3 regions of the Flavobacterium qiangtangense genome follow, and region 2 is predicted to be linked to each of the others. Evidence: riboswitches for the same ligand, from Rfam matches in the RefSeq annotation. Region 2 holds a riboswitch; each other region holds the start of a gene.
The links. A riboswitch is a leader RNA that binds a small molecule or an ion and turns the genes downstream of it on or off. The one in region 2 is predicted to bind S-adenosylmethionine.
Positions count from the first base shown of each region.

Region 1 (4,289 bases), on a different contig from region 2:
TACAACCTAAAACTACAGAAACAATGTTTTTTCCGATGTCGTGAACGTCGCCTTTTACTGTTGCCATTAGGACTTTTCCAGCCGAACTTGACTTTCCATCTTTTTCTTTTTCAATAAATGGTAGAAGATAAGCCACCGCTTTTTTCATCACCCTTGCCGATTTTACCACTTGTGGCAAGAACATTTTTCCACTTCCAAATAAATCTCCGACTACGTTCATTCCTGTCATCAAATTGATTTCGATAACTTCGATTGGTTTTGTGGCTAATTGTCGCGCTTCTTCAATATCGATTTCGATAAATTCGTCGATTCCTCTGACTAAAGCGTGCGTCAATCTTTCTTGAATTGGAAATGAGCGCCATTCTTGAGCTTGTTTTTCAGTAACTTCTTTGGTATCGCCTTTGATATTTTCGGCAAAAGTCAGCAATCTTTCGGTTGCGTCATCTCTTCTGTCGAGCAAAACATCTTCAACGTGTTCTAACAAATCTTTCGGAATTTGGTCGTAAATCTCCAGCATTTCTGGATTTACGATTCCCATTGTCATTCCGTTATTGATAGCGTGATATAAGAAAACCGAGTGCATCGCTTCACGAACCCTGTCGTTTCCACGGAAAGAAAACGAAACATTGCTCACGCCACCGCTGATACTTGCGTACGGAAGATTTTCTTTTATCCATTTTGTGGCACGGAAAAAATCTATTGCATTCTGGCGATGTTCTTCCATTCCGGTTGCTACTGGAAAAATATTTGGGTCAAAAATTATGTCTTCCGCTGGAAATCCGACTTGATCAACCAAAACGTCATACGATCTTTTGCAGATTTCAATTCTTCTGTCATAATTATCTGCTTGACCAACTTCATCAAACGCCATCACTATTACCGCGGCGCCATATTTTTTAATCAATTTTGCCTGACGGATAAAGTTTTCCTCGCCTTCTTTTAAACTGATCGAATTGACAACGCTTTTACCTTGGGCGACTTTCAAACCTGCTTCGATAATTTCCCATTTTGAACTATCGATCATCACAGGAACTCGAGAAATATCTGGTTCCGAAGCAATTAAATTCAAGAAAGTGGTCATTGCATGAACGCCGTCAAGCATTCCTTCGTCCATATTAATGTCGATGATTTGCGCGCCACCTTCCACTTGCGCTCTGGCGATATCTAAAGCTTCTTCGTAATTTTCTTCTTTTATTAAACGCAAGAATTTTCGAGAACCGGTCACGTTTGTACGCTCGCCGACGTTCACGAAAATACTTTCGGGTGTTATGATTAAAGGCTCAAGGCCTGATAATTTTAAATGTTTTTTACAATCGACATCTGCCATTTTGTGTTCTTCTTTTGCTACAGTTTTTAAACTGGTTCTACGATTCTTGGTGAATATTCTTTTGCGACTTCGGCAATCAGACGAATGTGTTCTGGATTCGTACCACAACATCCTCCTATTATATTAATCAAATTATCTTCGAGATATTCTCTGATCAAAACCTGCATTTCTTCTGGAGTTTGGTCGTATTGCCCAAAGGCATTTGGCAAACCTGCATTTGGATGCGCCGAAATATTAAATGAGGTATTATGAGAAAGTCGTTGCAAATAAGGTTTCAACTGATCTGCTCCCAAAGCGCAATTAAATCCGACGCTTAATAACGGAATGTGGGAAATGGAAATCAAAAAAGCTTCGACGGTTTGACCCGAAAGCGTTCTACCGGAAGCATCGGTAATTGTTCCGGAAACCATAATTGGGATATTTAAATTTCTTTCTTCTTTGACTTCTTCGATAGCAAAAAGTGCGGCTTTTGCATTTAATGTATCGAAAATTGTTTCTACCAATAAAATATCAGAACCGCCGTCAATCAAAGCTTCAACTTGCTGTTTGTAAGCAATTCGCAAATCATCAAAAGTCACGGCTCGGTAACCCGGATCGTTTACATCTGGAGACATACTTGCAGTTCTGTTTGTTGGTCCGATTGAACCTGCTACAAATCTTGGCTTGTCTGGATTTTTTGCGGTGAATTCGTCAGCGACTTCTTTGGCTAATTTTGCAGATTCGTAATTTAATTCGTAAACCAAATCTTCGAGATGGTAATCAGCCATTCCGATTGTGGTTCCTGAAAAGGTGTTGGTTTCCACGATGTCTGCGCCGGCTTCAAAATATTGGCGGTGTACGTCTTTTATAGCTTGCGGTTGAGTCAACGACAATAAATCGTTGTTCCCTTTTAACGGATGCGGAAAATCTTTGAATCTTTCGCCACGGAAATCTTCTTCAGAGAAATTATATCGCTGGAGCATTGTTCCCATCGCGCCGTCGAGGACGAGAATTCTTTCTGAGATGGCTTTGTGTATGTCTGACATTTTTTTTTCGGTACTAATTGTTACGCAATGGTTCTGTTGAAACCAAAAGTTCAATACCTTTTCTTAGATAGCTTGATGCAGAGTTTTAAGATTGCTTCGTAAACTCGCAATGACAGATTGCTGAAAAAGCAACGACCATTTGCTTCTAAAAAAAAATTATAAATATCGATATGTAGTCAGGAAAGTGAGGAAATAGAGTGTATTTCGTGTTGTTATCTATCCAAAAATTTGGTAGAATGTAGCACCTTCTTTAGTGATAAAGGGTTGCTAAGGCTTCAACGGGTCTAATCCCTCGGCCTTTCGTGATAACTGTCAATAAGTGTATGAACGTTGCAAAGTAAGGGAATTTGTTTGGGTTTTGCAACTGTTTTTTGGAAATTCTATGGCAATTAAACGGCGATTTTCAAATCTGGTTTTTCCGCGATTTCGATGATTTTGTTTAAAATGGTTTGAGAAATGGCTTGGTTTTTTGTTGGATTGATGAAGAAGAAATCTTTTCCGAATTTTTTTACGTTGGCGTTTACCGACGCGTTGAAGTCTGCTGGAAGTGTTTCTATTGCTGGATTTATGCTGATGATATCGAAATCATTTTGAAGCAATTCGAAATATTCTAGAAGCAAATCGTTGGTTTCTGTGGTGTCGATTGCAATCAAATTTTCAAGTTCGTTTTCTTGGACAAAATTGATGATGTCTTCGACTTTGAAAGGAATTGAGAATTGGATGAAATTGGCTTCCCACGAATTTTTAACTGTTGGCTTTTCGAAAAAAGCGACTGTGGAATTAGTAATTATTGGAAGTCTGACTTCGATATTTTTAGTTGAAAGGAAGGAATTTTGGTTGGAAAGTATTTGGTTTATCAAAGAACTTCCGACGGTTTCAATTCCGAAAAGGATGATATTTATTTTTTTTGTTAACATGATTTTTTAGTTTTAAACACAGATTTCACTGATTTACTCAGATTTTTTTTGCCGCCGATTTAATGATTTTTATGTTCTTGTTTTGCCCCGAATTCACTAATTTTTATTTAAAAGGATTCGATTAAAGCTTTGGCTAATTTCTTTTGCCTAAATAAAAAAGAACTGCTTTTGACTGGCGATCAAAAGCAGTCTTTTCAACAAACAAACAATAAAACAAACAAAACAATTCTTAGTTTATGCGTTATGCAGCATAATTATATTCTTTAAATAAAATCAACTCGACTGGCGTGGGATTGATTAAATTATCATAAACTGGACTTTTTTGCTGGACTAATTTCAGCCACGCTTGAAGGATTTTCAGGGAAGCATCTGTTGTTGGTTTCAAGACGATTTCAATTTTATTGAATCCGATTCTTTCTTCTTGGTTGATGGTTCCTGTGATTTCTACTTGGAGTGATTTTAGGTTCAAGCCTAATTCTTTGGCTACGTTTTGCCCGACTGCGTTTATGCATCCAGCAAATCCGGCAAGGATATATTCGAACGGATTTGGACCATCTAATTCTGGAAATCTATTATTATTGCTAATTCTGACATCGGCATTTTGAGTTTTTACAACGAATTGTTCGTTGTTTCTTGAGTATCCTAAAACATTTATCGCTTTCATAATTTTCGTATTGAGGTATTAATATTGAGATTTTAGTATTGAGTATTGAGATAAAAAAAAGTCCTTTTGGCTGGCTTACCAAAAGGACTTTACACTTGAATATAAACAGAGATTAAGTCGGTATCTTTTGGCAATAGGGCTTGAGGTGGCAATAAATCCACATCATTTTTTTACAGCAAATAATAATTATCGTATTCATCTTTTATCTTTTTTAACCTCCTCAAAAAAAAATTTGAGGAGGAGAATTGAAATGGTTGAGTTAGTTAATAGAGAATTTCAATTCTGGTATTTTTAATTCTTGATTCATTTTCAAAAAAAAACCTCTGCTTTTCGGCAGAGGCTTTTTGCTATATATT
Region 1 covers NZ_JBHSQB010000020.1:64,220-68,508, reverse strand. Annotated here, with positions in the region: gene metH (methionine synthase) at 1-1,327, opposite strand, end outside; gene ACFPVY_RS16455 (homocysteine S-methyltransferase family protein) at 1,354-2,352, opposite strand; SAM riboswitch class I at 2,562-2,664, opposite strand; gene ACFPVY_RS16450 (hypothetical protein) at 2,742-3,269, opposite strand; gene ACFPVY_RS16445 (OsmC family protein) at 3,511-3,933, opposite strand.
Region 1: another riboswitch for S-adenosylmethionine. It lies ahead of ACFPVY_RS16455 (homocysteine S-methyltransferase family protein); the one in region 2 lies ahead of ACFPVY_RS14265 (trans-sulfuration enzyme family protein).

Region 2 (4,289 bases):
CTTCCTGCTGATAATTCCACCGGAAATTTTGTAAAAATCACACAGCGAATTCCTGTAAAAATTAAATTTATTGATAAAAATATAACTGAAATTAAGGCAGGAATGAACGTAATCGTTTCGGTAAAAAATAAATAATGGACAAAAATATTTATTTCAAAAACTGGATCCACAACTGGAATTGGGGAATGCGAACCGCGCTTTTCTTGATTCTGATGTTCACGATTATTCAGTTTTCGCTATTTTCTTTGACGCAAAATTATGTGGTTTCTTACTTTGGAGCGCAACCTGAAGACGTGACTTTTTCGATTCAAGTGACATACATTTCGTTGCTATTCACGCTTCCGCTACAGATTCGGTTTTTGAATTATTTCAATACCAAGAAATATTTGATTACGGTTTTATTGATCGGAATTATTCTGAATTTGCTGTCGATGAAAACCACTGAAATCGAAATTTTTATTCTCCTTCGATTTCTGCAAGGAATGATTATTAGTTTCATCGCCGGAGGAATGTTGACTTTTATTTTTTCGAGATTGCACGAAGAGAAAAAAATGGCTGTTGGTTATTCCGTTTTCTATGGAACTTTGCTCGGAAGTAGCGTTGTTGCTGGAGCTCCATCTGCTTGGATCATTGACAATACCGACTGGAAAATGATTTATTATGTGGTGATTTTGTTCCAAATTATTTCGATTTTGATTGTTTTTTTAATTTTCAAATCAGAGCGCGAACAAAAAAAATATCCGTTGTACCAAATCGATTGGAAAGCCTATTTGATTTTGGGTTCCGGAATGTTTGCCGTGGCATATTGCTTGGTTTACGGTCCAAAACATTATTGGTTTGACGATAAATCGATAGTTTATAGCTTTTTTTTAGCCATAATTTTGATTTCGCTTTTTGTTTTGCGACAGCTAAATAGCAAGCGTCCGATCATTCATTTTAGCATTTTTAAGTCTAAAAGATTCGTCATAGGATTGTTTTTTCTCGCACTTTTTTATGGCCTGAAAGACACGATAAATTTGGTTTACAACTATGTCAGCGTCATCAATCAATGGTCAAATTATGATTATATTGAACTCGCGGCGGTGAATATTTCAGGAATGGCTTTGACGATGTATATCGCTTCTCAATTGGTTGCCAAAAAGAAATTTCCTATTCATTATTTTCTAATTTTAGGCTTCATATTGATGTTGGCTTTCAATTTTTGGATGTATAAAATCATTTCGCCCGGATTGGATTTCTCAGATTTGATGATTCCGATATTTTTGCAAGGCGCTTCTTCGGGAATGTTGTTTGTTCCAATTGCCACGTTTATTTTATCATCAGTTCCCGTTCACACCGGAATTTCAGGAAGTTTAGTCGGCGGAACCGTTCGTTTTTTCACCACTTTAAATTCTTTTGCCGGATATTATACTTTGCAATTATTTTACAATCAGCATTACAAAGAGCAGTTTTTAAAATATCTTACTCCGTATGATTTGAATTATGCAGAAAGAAATTCAAGTTCAGTTCAATCATTTATTTCGAAAGGTTTTACGCCACAAGAATCGGTTTCGTTGGCAAATTCAAGCATTTTAAAATCGATTACAATACAAACGCAATTATTGACAAATCAGACTATTTTTTTAGGCGTAAGTTATGCTTTAATCGGAATTATTTTGGTTGTTTTAAGTCATTTCATTTATAGAAAATTAAGTTTAATTCAAAGAAATAGTAAATCATCTGTAAAAAATATCACAATTCAAGGTATTAAAATTCAATAACTTAAAAATTATTTTTATTTTTTTTCGAAATAAATTAGGTTCTTATGTTTTTTATGCCCTAAATTTGCACTCAAGTTCTTTAAAAGATTATTCTTATCCAGAAAGACCGAGGGAATTGACCCGATGACGTCTTAGCAACCTGATTACTTTGGTAATTAAGGTGCTACATTCAACCTTGCATTGCAAGGATAGATAAGCTAGAAAATGTACATAATACTTCAAAATATTATATGCTCTTCTGACTTGTCGGAAGGGCATTTTTTATTTCTGCTCCTTTCGATATCTGGTTTCGAATATTTTTTGGAAAACAAAAAATTATTTAAAAACATCTTAAAAGTTATCAAAATGAAAGAGCAAACTCAAATTTTAAATTACATTCCAGTAGACGAATTAACCGGTTCAATTTCGGTGCCGATTTACCAAACTTCGACATTTGTCCAAGACGAACCTGGCGTTCACAAAGGTTTTGACTACGCAAGAAGCAATAATCCGACAAGAAAAGTTTTGGAAGATTTAGCTGCAAAATTAGAAAACGGAACTAACGGATATGCTTTTTCAAGCGGTTTGGCAGCAATCGATGCAGTGGTAAAATTACTTTCTGCCGGAGACGAAATTATTGCGGTGGATGATATTTATGGTGGTGCTTTCCGCCTATTCACGCACGTTTATGAGAAATTCGGAATCAAAGTAAATTATGTTGATGCGACTGATGCTAAAAATGTAGCGAATGCAATTACAGATAAAACTGCTTTAATTTGGATTGAATCGCCAACAAACCCGACTTTAAAAATTTCTGACCTTCGCGCTATCGGAAAAATTGCAAAAGAGAACAAAGTTTTGTTCTGCGTTGACAATACTTTTGCCTCGCCAATTGCACAAAAACCAATTGAATTTGGAGCTGACTTAATCGTTCACAGCGCTACAAAATATATTTCGGGGCATAGCGATTTGATTGCCGGTTTGGTAATTACCGCGAACGAAGAATTGGGCGCTAAAATTAAATTTATCCAAAATGCTTCTGGTGCAATCCTTGGGCCATTTGACAGCTGGTTGGTCATCCGAGGAATCGAAACTTTAAACTTAAGAATCAAACAGCACGCTGAAAATGCACAGAAAATTGCTGAATTTTTGACTACAGAAAAGCTAATCAAAAACGTTTATTATCCAGGTTTGAAAACGCACCACAACCACGAAATTGCAAAAAGCCAACAGAAATATTTTGGTGGCGTTGTCACTTTTGATTTGGTTATTGATGACAAAGCATTGGCTTCAAGAATTGTTTCTGGAACAAAATTATTCAAGTTGGCCGAAAGTTTAGGCGGCGTAAAAAGCTTGTGTTGCTTGCCTTGCGAGATGACCCACAAATCAATTCCGGCAGAAATTAGATATAAATCTGGAGTTACTGACAGCTTGATTCGTCTGTCTGTTGGCTTGGAAGATGCCGATGATTTGATTGCTGATTTGAAAGAAGCAATTGCGAATGCGGTTCAAGAAAATGTGACCGTTGCTTCATCTTTGAACTAAATCTTAATTTAATTAAACACAGATTTCACAGATTTTATTTTATACCAAATCTTGAGACAAATTGATTCTACATAATATTTTTATTTTTCAATCTGTAAAAATTCGTGAAGTCTGTGTTCCAAAAAAAAATAAAAAATGTCAAGAAAAAAATTAAATATAGGATTGTTCGGGTTTGGATGCGTGGGCTTTGGACTGTATGAAGTGTTGCAAAAAACGCCTGGTTTGAAAGCCAATATCAAGAATATTTGTGTAAAAGACAAAGATAAAAAGCGTGAAATCGGAGCTGAAAATTTTACATTCAACAAGGAAGATATTTTCAATGATGCCGAAATTAATGTAATTGTTGAGCTGATTGATGATGCCGATGCGGCTTATGAAATCGTAACTCGTGCTTTGAAAAGCGGCAAAGCGGTGGTTTCGGCCAACAAAAAAATGATTGCAGAGCATTTTGAAGAATTGCTGGCTTTGCAACGTGAATATAAAGTTCCGTTGTTGTATGAAGCGGCGTGTTGCGCGAGTATGCCGATTATCAGGAACTTGGAAGAATATTATGACAATGATCTTTTGGAATCAATCCAAGGAATCGTGAATGGTTCGACAAATTATATCTTAACGAAGACTTTTAAGGATAATTTATCGTATGAAGACGCCTTGAAAGAGGCTCAGGAAAAAGGATTTGCAGAAAGCAATCCGATTTTGGACACTGGCGGTTTTGATGCTAAATATAAATTGCTGATTTTGCTGGCACATTCCTTCGGATATATTGCAAAACCTGATGATTTATTCAATATCGGAATCAATAATATTGGCGGATTAGAGTTGAAATATGCTCGCGAAAAAGGACTGAAAATTAAATTGGTAGCCCAAGCTTTTAAAAATCTGGACGGAAGTATTTCAGCTTTTGTACTTCCTAAATTTGTGGATTCAGAAGATAGATTATTCAATGTTGATGACGTGTTTAATGGCGTAATCACGAAAACAAGTTTTGCCGATGAGCAGTTTTTT
Region 2 covers NZ_JBHSQB010000010.1:92,258-96,546, forward strand. Annotated here, with positions in the region: gene ACFPVY_RS14255 (HlyD family secretion protein) at 1-135, shown strand, start outside; gene ACFPVY_RS14260 (MFS transporter) at 135-1,760, shown strand; SAM riboswitch class I at 1,851-1,959, shown strand; gene ACFPVY_RS14265 (trans-sulfuration enzyme family protein) at 2,106-3,284, shown strand; gene ACFPVY_RS14270 (homoserine dehydrogenase) at 3,420-4,289, shown strand, end outside.

Region 3 (4,289 bases), on a different contig from region 2:
TACAAGAATATTATGGAAACAAAGGAAATAGTTTTTGGAAATTACTTTTTACATTATTTGACCAACCTTTGCCCGAAACTTTTGCCGAAAAAAAGCAATTATTGATAGAAAATGACATCGCTCTTTGGGATGTTTTAGAATTCTGCGAAAGAACAGGAAGCCTTGACAGTAATATCAAAAACGAAGTGCCAAATGATTTTGAGAGCTTCCATAAAACGTACCCAAACATAAAACACGTCTTTTTCTCAAGTAAAAATGCGTCAAATTATTATGATAAATATATCGGAAGAAAATCAGATTTAAAATACACAATTCTTCCTTCGCCAAGCGGAGCGAACGCTTCCAAAAGTTTTTTACAGAAATTATCAGAATGGGAAGCAATTATAGAAGCATTAAAATAATTTTGTAATTTAGATTGCTCACAAAACACTTGAACCCATTACCCAAAACCCTAAACCCAAAAAAACATGTCCAACATAGACCTAATAATAGAAGAAAGACCACGTGATATCGGAGATTTTTTAGTCGGAAGACTTTTGCCGTTTCGCAAGAAAAGAATGGTCGGTCCGTTTATTTTCATTGATCACATGGGTCCGGCAAAAATGGGACCTGAACATTACATGGACGTTGGTCAGCATCCACACATTGGTTTGGCGACTTTGACTTTTTTATTGGAAGGCGAAATTATGCACAAAGACAGCCTTGGAACTGAACAAAAAATAGCTCCAGGTTCTGTAAATTGGATGATTGCTGGAAACGGCGTCACGCATACCGAAAGAACTCCTGCGACACTCAGAGATGGCTCGGAGCACGATGTTCACGGTTATCAAATTTGGGTTGCTTTGCCCAAAGAAAAAGAAGATATGCAGCCAGAATTCCATCATTTTGACAGAAATGATTTGCCAAGATGGAAAGATGGAACAACTGATTTTACATTAGTCGCAGGAAAAGGTTACGGAAAAGAATCGCCAGTTCCGGTTCATTCTGATTTGTTTATGGTTGAAATTAAAACTGAAGATGAATATCTTTTACATACTGAAGGTCAATTGTTTGGAGAAATCGGAATTTGTGTTGTAGAAGGAGCCATCCAAGCTTGTGAGCACCACGTTGAAAAAGGAAATATGCTGGTTTCGAAATTAGACGATGCTTGTTCAATGACCTTGATGCCAAATACGCACGTTATTCTTTTTGGCGGACAGCCGTTACCCGAAGAACGTTTTATTTATTGGAATTTTGTTTCTTCAAGCAATGAAAAACTAGAAGTTGCCAAAGAACGTTGGAGAAAAAAAGAGTTTCCAAAAGTTCCAGAAGATGACAGTTATGTAGTTATGCCAGAAATACATCGGTAGATTTTAACGAAAATTTAAAAAATGCTTTGTTGATAATTCAGCAAAGCATTTTTATTTTTATGAGAGTTACACTTTTATTTCGATTGTTATTGATTATTCATAAAAATCGCATTCTGATTAAATTAAATTCAATATAAAATCTATCTTTGCATCCGTTATCACGAATCTCATAAAGAGATAGCAACCTGCAGCAACAAGCAAGGTGCTAAAACGATAAGCCAAATCCTTTGGAAAAAATGTTGTTTTCACAATTTCTTTTCGGTTAGCTTTTCGTCGTGAGCTTTATTAATTTTTAAGCAAATCGATGATGAAACATCTTAAAATTCAAGGCAATGCATTCGCCTTAATTCCTTTTTTCGTTTTTATTTTTACCTTTTTGGGAGCCGGAATCCTTCTGAATGATTTTTATGCGTTGCCTTCGCCAATTGCTGTTGTTCTTGGGATTATCGTCGCCTTTGTCATTTTCAAACAATCCATAGAATCCAAAATCGATACTTTAATTGAAGGTTGTGGCAACAGCCAAATCATCACAATGTGTCTGATTTATTTATTTTCAGGTGCTTTTGCAACGGTAACGCAAGCAATGGGAGCCGTTGATTCCGTAGTGAATTTGGGAATAAATAATATTGACCCCGAATATTTTCCATTGGGAATTTTCTTAATCGCTTCGTTTTTATCAACAGCCACGGGAACTTCCGTAGGTTCAATCGTTGCTTTGGGACCAATCGCCATAAGTTTGGCCGATAAAAGTGGCGCGTCAATGCCGTTAATTGCCGGTTCATTATTGGGCGGTTCCATGCTTGGCGATAATCTTTCTATCATTTCTGACACAACAATCGCCGCAACGCAATCGCTTGGTTGTGAAATGCGTGACAAGTTTAAAGTCAATTTGTTTATCGCGCTTCCGGCGGCAATAATTACGATTTTATTGTTGGCTTATTTAGGATTTAATTCCGAAGTAAGTTCCGTCGTTATCGAAAAAGGCGACTATCAATTGCTGTCGATTCTTCCTTATATTTTGGTCATAATTCTCGCCGTAATTGGAGTGAACGTTTTTATGACTTTATTAATCGGAATTTTAATCGCTGGAATTATCGGCTTCTTCGGAAACGATTTTACACTTTTACAATTTACGCAGAAAATCTACGAAGGTTTTTTAAGCATGACCGATATTTTCTTGCTATCAATGTTAACAGGCGGTTTGGCAACTTTGGTTCAAACAGCAGGCGGAATTGATTATGTACTTTATAAAATAAAATCGAAAATAAAGAACAAAAAATCCGCTCAAATGGGAATCGGAACTTTGGTCGGAATTACAAATATGGCCATTGCGAACAACACCGTTTCCATCGTAATCACCGGAAAAATCGCTAAAGAAATCAGCGATGAATTTGAATTGAGTCCAAAGAAAGTCGCTACAATTTTAGACGTTTTCAGTTGTGTAATTCAAGGGCTTTTGCCTTATGGCGCACAAGTTTTGCTTATTTTAAGTTTTGCCAAAGGAAAATTACAGCTATTCGACTTAATTTCAAATGCTTGGTACAACTATATTTTGTTGGTTTTTATGATAATCGCAATTTACAGTTCGGCTTGGGACAAAAGGATAAATAAATTCGTGAAAGATTAAACGATACTCAATTTCATTGCAATTGAATTCTTATATTTGTCAACCTAACAAGAGCAAACTAAATTAAAATAGAATGAAATTATTAGAAGGAAAAACAGCGATTATCACAGGCGCAAGTCGCGGAATTGGGCGAGGAATCGCTGAAGTTTTTGCAAAACACGGAGCAAACGTGGCATTCACATACAGTTCATCAGCAGAAGCGGCTAAAGTTTTAGAAGACGAATTGACTGCCCTTGGCGTTCAAGCAAAAGGCTACCAGTCAAACGCGGCAGACTTCAACGAAGCGCAAAAATTAGTTGACGACGTAATCGCGACTTTCGGAAACATCGATATCTTGATCAATAATGCTGGTATCACAAAAGACAACCTTTTGATGCGTATTTCTGAAGAAGATTTCGACACGGTAATCAACGTAAACCTGAAATCGGTTTTCAATATGACCAAAGCCGTTCAAAAAACAATGCTGAAAAACCGAAAAGGTTCGATCATCAATATGAGTTCAGTTGTAGGAGTGAAAGGAAACGCCGGACAAACAAATTATGCAGCGTCAAAAGCTGGTGTTATTGGTTTTACAAAATCGGTAGCATTAGAATTAGGTTCAAGAAACATCCGTTGTAACGCCATCGCGCCAGGATTTATCGAGACAGAAATGACCGCAAAATTAAACGACGACGTAGTTCAAGGCTGGAGAGACGGAATTCCGTTGAAACGTGGCGGAACAACTGAAGACGTTGCGAACGCCTGTCTTTTCTTGGCTTCAGACATGAGCGCGTACATCACAGGACAAGTTATGAACGTGGACGGAGGAATGCTTACTTAATATTATATAGCAGAAAGCAGTTTTCAGTACGCAGTTTGACTGTAATCTGCAAACTAAAATCTGCCATTCTTTTTTGAAGCTTTTCCCGCTTTTCACTTCAATCTTTCATCAAAAAATTTTTTTTTCTAAGGCGTGAAAGGAGCTTCCGTTGGTCGCTCTTTCACGCTAAGAAAAAATAGATTTTTTTAATGAAAGGATTTCCGCTTCAATCGGGGCTATGACTTTGATTGTCAATATTGAGTACTCAAAATGATATTATGAAAAATAGTAAAGGAATTGGAATATGCGCTATAATTATTATCCTTGTTGGGATATTTTTTATTTATGGGAAATTTGAAATTGGTTTTGTAACTGGTCAGGTAATGGTAACCTACGGACTAATTCTTCTAGCTTTATCAATAATAATTTTTATACTAGGAAAAATTAAGGAGAAAAAGGAAAACTTAAAATGACAAATTTAAAAACAAAAAGCGAAAGATTAATATTAAGGCCT
Region 3 covers NZ_JBHSQB010000004.1:308,484-312,772, forward strand. Annotated here, with positions in the region: gene ACFPVY_RS04520 (DNA-deoxyinosine glycosylase) at 1-401, shown strand, start outside; gene ACFPVY_RS04525 (pirin family protein) at 468-1,349, shown strand; SAM-I-IV-variant riboswitch at 1,500-1,596, shown strand; gene ACFPVY_RS04530 (Na+/H+ antiporter NhaC family protein) at 1,654-2,976, shown strand; gene fabG (3-oxoacyl-[acyl-carrier-protein] reductase) at 3,050-3,796, shown strand; gene ACFPVY_RS04540 (hypothetical protein) at 4,054-4,248, shown strand; gene ACFPVY_RS04545 (GNAT family N-acetyltransferase) at 4,245-4,289, shown strand, end outside.
Region 3: another riboswitch for S-adenosylmethionine. It lies ahead of ACFPVY_RS04530 (Na+/H+ antiporter NhaC family protein); the one in region 2 lies ahead of ACFPVY_RS14265 (trans-sulfuration enzyme family protein).